One region of the Kitasatospora sp. NBC_00039 genome, then DNA from elsewhere that is predicted to be linked to it. Evidence: predicted binding sites of a transcription regulator. Region 1 holds the regulator's gene; each other region holds the start of a gene.
What was found. Region 1 encodes HspR, which represses chaperone genes until heat shock. Its sites were predicted from a motif close to TTGAGNNNNNNNNNCTCAA; they were not measured.
Positions count from the first base shown of each region.

Region 2: a site for HspR is predicted at 1,289-1,307, ahead of lon (endopeptidase La). Genes of this name have one in related genera too.
Region 3: a site for HspR is predicted at 1,330-1,348, ahead of dnaK (molecular chaperone DnaK). Genes of this name have one in related genera too.

Region 1 is NZ_CP108289.1:4,694,778-4,697,044, reverse strand. It holds gene dnaJ (molecular chaperone DnaJ) at 1-531, shown strand, start outside; gene OG286_RS20740 (heat shock protein transcriptional repressor HspR) at 539-1,072, shown strand; gene OG286_RS20735 (helix-turn-helix domain-containing protein) at 1,276-2,267, shown strand, end outside.
Region 2 is NZ_CP108289.1:3,440,464-3,442,730, reverse strand. It holds gene OG286_RS15160 (rhomboid-like protein) at 405-1,175, shown strand; gene lon (endopeptidase La) at 1,330-2,267, shown strand, end outside.
Region 3 is NZ_CP108289.1:888,006-890,272, reverse strand. It holds gene OG286_RS04365 (DegT/DnrJ/EryC1/StrS family aminotransferase) at 1-882, opposite strand, end outside; gene dnaK (molecular chaperone DnaK) at 1,390-2,267, shown strand, end outside.

The DNA of each region.
Region 1 (2,267 bases):
CGGGGCATGATCGTCGACGACCCGTGCCCCGACTGCCACGGCAGCGGCCGGGCCAGCTCCGCCCGCACCATGCAGGTCCGGATCCCGGCCGGCGTCCAGGACGCCCAGCGCATCCGCCTCAAGGGCAAGGGCGCCCAGGGCGAGCGCGGCGGCCAGGCCGGCGACCTCTACGTCACCGTGCACGTCGACACGCACCCCGTCTTCGGGCGCAAGGCCGACAACCTCACCGTGACGGTGCCCGTCACCTTCCCCGAAGCCGCTCTCGGCGGCACCATCGAGGTGCCGACGCTCAACGGCCCCTCGGTGAAGCTCAAGCTGCCCCCCGGCAGTGCCAACGGCCTCACCCTGCGGGCCCGCGGCAAGGGCGCCACCCGCAAGGACGGCACCCGCGGCGACCTCCTGGTCACCGTGGAGGTCGTGGTGCCCCAGCACGTCACCGGCGACGCGCTGACGGCCCTGGAGCAGTACCGCGAGGCCACCGCCTCCGACGACCCACGAGCCGCCCTGTTCCAGGCGGCGAAGGGAGCGTGACGACCAGATGACCCCCGACAGCAGCCCGCTCGGCCCCCTGGGCCCCGGCGGCCCGATCGGCCCCGGCGTGGGCGAAGGCCTCCCCGGCAGCGCCCCGCGCGCCCGCCGGGCCGCCCCGCCCCCGCAGTACGTCCTCACCGAGGACACCCCGGTCTACGTGATCTCGGTCGCCGCCGAGCTCTCCGGCCTGCACCCGCAGACGCTGCGCCAGTACGACCGTCTCGGCCTGGTCTGCCCCGACCGCACCGCCGGCCGCGGCCGCCGCTACTCCGCCCGCGACATCCAGCAGCTGCGCGAGGTCCAGCGCCTCTCCCAGGACGAGGGCATCAACCTGGCCGGCATCAAGCGGATCATCGAGCTGGAGAACCAGGTCACCGCCCTCCAGTCCCGCATCGCCGAGCTCGCCGACTCCCTCGAAGGTGCCGCCACCACCCTCCAGCAGCGCGAGGCCACCATCCACGCCTCCTACCGCCGCGACCTGGTGCCCTACCAGCCGCCCACCCAGTCCAGCGCCCTGGTGGTGTGGCGGCCCAAGCGCTGACTTGCCGAGCCTGGACACGGCCGCCGGTTCCCTCTGGTCGGGGGGGTGCCGGCGGCTGTCCGTTGGTGAGAGGGTGCCAGTCAACAGGTTCGCCACGCAGCAGTGGAAGAATGCCCGATCCTGCATCCGCCTCACGATCTAGGATCGCGGTGAGGTGCCAGTACCACCATGGGGCCAGTTCGGTCATCGAGAAGGAGCCGTGAATGAGCGGGAGGAACGACTCCGGTCCGGATGTTGTCAGCGCGGGCACGCTGTCCGCCGCCGCCCACGATCTCTACCTCTTGATTATCCGCACCCGTGGCCGCATCAACCGCAAAGAAATCCACGACAGCAGCTACGGCCATCTCGGCGAACTGCTCGATATCGGCCTGCTCATTCCCGACACCGATGACCCCCAGGTCCTGGTGGCGGTCGACCCTCAGCAATTGGCCACCAGACTGAGCACCACGTGGCAGCGGCAGGCGCTTGACCTCCTGGCGCGCGCCATAGCCGTCCCGAGCGACCTACAGGGCCTTGCCGAGGCATTCCACCGGCCGGAGTCGACCGGCGGGATCATTGAATACGTGCACGGAAAAGCACTGATCGCCCAACGGATAAACCACGCCGTGACCTCGGCAAAGGAGGAGATACTCGCCGCCCAGCCCGGCGGACCTCGGCCTCCGGAGGTCCTCTCGCGAGCCATCTCCGACGACCTGGGTGATTTGAAGCGCGGCATATCCACGCGGACCATCTACCACCCGAGCACCCGGTACCACGCGCCGACCCGGGACTACGTCGCAAAAATCACCGAGGCGGGAGGCAAGTTCCGCACGCTCGACGAGCCCTACACGCGGCTGATCATCGTCGACCGGCTCCTCGCCGTGATTCCGGTCGCGGAAGACCTCAACGTCGCTGCCTTCATCTACGATCCGGCAGTCATCCACTTCCTCTTCCACGAGGTGTTCGAGCGCAACTGGAACCGCGGCCTCGATTTCACCGGCGGCCGGACCGTTCCGCAGCAGGTGGTCTCCCGATTGCGGCAGACCATTATCGATCTGCTCCTCGAAGGCACCAACCACCGGGTGATAGCCCGACGTCTCGGCATCAGCGAACGGACACTGGCCCGCCATCTCGCCGAGATGCGTGAGGACTACAACGTCGAATCGCTGTTCCAGCTGGGCTACGCACTCGCGCGCCTGCAGCACGAGTCCCACGA
Region 2 (2,267 bases), 1.3 Mb from region 1:
CACACTTCGCAGCGTACGGACCGCGGGTGGTTTCCGGCAGGTGGACCGGACATTTCCGGCCCGTGGGGCGGCTGTCGGGCCGCCCTCGGGCCCACTCGGGAGTGGGCACGGGCCGATACCTTACCCGGCGATTTTTCACTCTGTGACGGTACGTATGCACACTTGTTGACGCCAAGCCGCCGGTCAGAGCGGCTACTCGTGCGTAAACAGAGGGAAGGTCTGGACCAAAGTCCCGGGTTCCGGCCATCCGGCCGTTCACCGGTCTTCACGGGGTTTTCCCAGCGGACTCCCAGAACCGCGACGTACCGTGGTCACGACAAGATTCACGGGGGTGGGATTTCCGGCGCGCGCCGGTACGTTGGGCATCGACGGGGCCGGTTGCTGCGGGTCGGAGCGGAGGCGGCATGGCGGGGCTGCGGGAGGGTGCCGGACGGGCCGGACCGCCCTACGGGATGCTGCGGTACGGGCTGCGGGCCGGAGTTGCCGGCTGGCTGCTGGCCCGGGTGCCGACGCCCCGGCGCAACCCCTTCGCGCTCGGCTACCTCGCGGTGGTCGGAGCCACCACCACCTTCGCCAAGCTCGCCGACCCGGACCTCGTGCTGCGCCTGCAGGAAGCGTCCAGCTCGGACGGGCACAACCTGATGCACCACCCGCTGCGCGCCCTGCTGTTCAGCGGTTTCTGGGTGGCCGGGACGATCTGGATGCCGTACCTCTGGGCCTTCGCCTTCACCGTCGCGCCGCTGGAGCGGCGGGTCGGGCCGGGCCGGGCGGCGGCCGTCTTCGCCGTCGGGCACGTCGCCGCCACACTGCTCTCCCAGTCGGTGGTGATCGCCGCCGTGGCCGCGGGGCGGCTGGAGGCCGGGGCGCTGGACAACCTGGACATCGGCGTCAGCTACGGCGTGCTGGCCAGCCTCGGCGCGCTGGCCGGGCTGCTGTCGCCGCGCGGGCGGCTGCTCGCGCTCGGGGTGGCGGGTGCGCTGATCGCCGAGCAGATCGCCGGTGACCGGGACCTGGTGACCGGGGTCGGCCACCCGGCGGCGCTGCTGGCCGGGGTGGCGCTCTGGCGTCTCCTGCGACGCACTCCTGACCGCCGCTCGCGCCGCCCCGAGCCGGCCGGGCCGGCCCCGGCGTCCGCCCCGCCCTCCCGCGGGGCCGCCCTGCTCGACCGGATGTGACGTCTCCCGGGCGTTTTTGACAGGCCCGCCCGATGCCTTCCCGCTGCTCCGGGCCGGCGCCTTTGTTCGCTCATGGCGAACGACGGGCCGGGAACATCCGGCGCTCGCCAAACCTTAGTCAGGTCAACTCAACTTCGCTGACTGGGGAGAGATCATGGCATCGACGTCCACACCGCTCACCCTGCCCGTGCTGCCGCTCGACGACGAGGTCGTGCTCCCGGGCATGGTCGTCCCGTTGGACCTCAAGGACACCGAGGTGCGGGCCGCGGTCGAGGCCGCGCGGGCCGCGGCCACCGGCACCGGCAAGCCCCAGGTCCTCCTGGTCCCGCGGGTGGACGGCTCGTACGCGGCGGTCGGCACCCTCGCCACCGTCGAACAGGTCGGCCGGCTGGCCGACGGCCCCGACTCCGTCGGGGGGCCCGCGGCGCTGGTGCGCGCCGTGCGCCGGGTCCGGATCGGCGTCGGCACCACCGGGCCCGGCGCCGCCCTCTGGGTGGAGACCACGCCGTTCCGGGAGTCCTCGGTCGGCACCCCGGTGGCCGGGCGCGCCGCCGAGCTGGTCAAGGAGTACAAGTCGCTCTCCACCCAATGGCTGCGCAGGCGCGGCGCCTGGCAGATCGTCGACCGGGTGGCCCAGACCGAGGGCGTCGGCGAGCTGGCCGACAACATCGGCTACGCGTCCTTCGTCACCGCCGAGCAGAAGCTCAAGGTGCTGCTGGAGGCCGACCAGGTGGCCCGCCTGGAGTACGCGCTGACGCTGCTGCGCGACCACCTCGCCGAGGAGGAGGTCAACGACACCATCCGCAAGGACGTCGAGGAGGGCGTGGCCAAGCAGCAGAAGGAGTTCCTGCTCAGGCGGCAGCTGGAGGCCGTCCGCAAGGAGCTGGCCGAGCTGAACGGCGACCCGGCCGACGAGGAGGGCGACTACCGCGCCCGGGTCGAGGCGGCCGACCTCCCCGAGAAGGTCCGCGAGACGGCCCTCAAGGAGGTCGACAAGCTGGAGCGGGCGTCCGACCAGTCGCCCGAGGGCTCCTGGATCCGGACGTGGCTGGACACCGTCCTGGAGCTGCCCTGGAACGAGCGGACCGAGGA
Region 3 (2,267 bases), 3.8 Mb from region 1:
GACGCCGGCCGGCAGCAGCACCACGTACTTGTAGTAGTTGCTGCGCGAACCGGCCGGCTCGGCCATCGGCCGCAGGCCGTCGAGCCCGGCGAGCGCCGCGTCGTACCGCTGGGCGACCCGGCGCCTGGTCTCGACGAACTCCTTGAGCCGCCGCAGGTGCACCGTGCCGACGGCGGCGTTCAGCTCGCTCATCCGCCAGGAGGCGCCGAACCGGACGTGGTGGTTGGTGGTGAACGATCCCTTGCCCTGGTCACGGTGGATCCGGGCCTCGTCGCGCAGCTCGGCCGACTCGGTGAGGATCATGCCGCCCTCGCCGCTGGTGGTGACCTTGGTCGGATAGAACGAGAAGGCGCCGGCCAGGCCGAACGACCCGGCGGGGCGCCCGTCGTAGCTGCTGCCGTGGGCGTGTGCGGCGTCCTCCACCAGCGGGATGCCGCGCCGGTCGCAGATCGCGCGCAGGGCGTCCACCTCGGGGGTGATCAGCCCGCCGATGTGCACCAGCACCACGGCGGCGGTGTCCGGGGTGAGCGCCGCCTCCAGCGTCTCGGGGCTGAGGGCGAAGGTGGCCGGGTCGACGTCGGCGATGACCGGCCGCCCACCCGCGTGCAGGATGGCTCCGGCGGTCGCGTAGAAGGTGACGGCCGGGACGACCACGTCACGGTCGCGGACGTCGACGGTGCGCAGGACGATCTCCAGCGCCGCAGTGCCGCTGGCGACGGCGACCGCGTGCGTGGCACCGTGCTCGGCCGCGAAGGCCTCCTCGAACCGCTCGGTCCAGGGGCCGAGCGTCAGCGCGCCGGTGGCGAGGATCTCCGTCACCGCGTCCGCGACGGCCGAACGGTCGCTCTCGTCGAAGACGATGCGAGCGGCTGGAACGCCCATCGGGCCTCCTCCGGCAGCAGGATGAACACTTCATCGAACAGGCATCTCTGGGAAACACGTATCTCCGGGCAGACCGGGCAAAAACGGTCGGGCCAGGCACATCACGCTACTTCGCCCGCCCGGCCCCGGCCCGTCGTCACCGCCCACCCGGGTGATCCGCGGCCCCCAGCCCGCCGCGCCCCGCCGCCCTCGCCCGCCGCCCTCGCCCGCGCCCGCCGCCCGCCCAAGGGCTCCGGGAGGCGACCCCTCTGTCGCCCTGCGCAGGCCGCGGATACTCCGTCCGGGTGTCGCCATCGCTGCGCACACAGCACTCACCGGGCGTGTCCGAGGACGCCCGCGGCGCCCTCCCAGGCCCGGGCGCCCTCCCAGGCCCGGGCGCCCGACCAGGTCCGGCCGGGTCCGGCCGGGCCGGAACGGGGCGGCGGGGTGCCCACGACGGAGCGACAATTGACTCGGCCCGACTCAAGGCCCGCAGCCCGGCGGGGCCTGTGCGGAAGGAGGCCGGCGATGGTTCGTTCGGTCGGGATAGACCTGGGCACCACCAACTCCGTCGTCTGTGTCCTGGAGGGCGGCGAACCCACCGTCGTCCCCAACGCGGAGGGCGCCCGCACCACGCCGTCGGTGGTGGCGTTCGCCAAGGCCGGCGAGGTGCTGGTCGGCGAGGTGGCCAAGCGGCAGGCGGTGACCAACGTGGACCGCACCGCCCGTTCGGTGAAACGGCACGTCGGCGAGGCGCAGTGGCGCTTCCCCGAGGCCGGCGACGTGGACGGCCGGCGCTACACCGCGCAGGAGATCTCCGCCCGCGTGCTGCAGAAGCTGAAGCGCGACGCCGAGGCCTACCTGGGCGAGGACGTGACCGACGCCGTCGTCACCGTCCCGGCGTACTTCAACGACTCCCAGCGCACCGCGACCAAGGAGGCGGGCGAGATCGCCGGCCTGAGGGTGCTGCGCATCGTCAACGAGCCGACCGCGGCGGCGCTCGCGTACGGGCTGGACAAGGAGAACGACCAGACGATCCTGGTCTTCGACCTCGGCGGCGGCACCTTCGACGTCTCGCTGCTGGAGATCGGTGACGGGGTGGTCGAGGTGAAGTCCACGAACGGCGACACCCGTCTCGGCGGCGACGACTGGGACCAGAAGGTCGTGGACCACCTGGTGCAGCAGTTCAGGAACGGCTACGGGATCGATCTCGCCAAGGACAAGATGGCCGCGCAGCGGCTGCGCGAGGCCGCCGAGAAGGCCAAGATCGAACTCTCCTCGGCGAGCGAGACCAGCATCAACCTGCCCTACGTCAGCGCCTCCGCCGACGGTCCGCTGCACCTGGAGGAGAAACTCACCCGCGCCCAGTTCGAGCAGCTCACCGCCGACCTGCTGGAGCGGTGCAA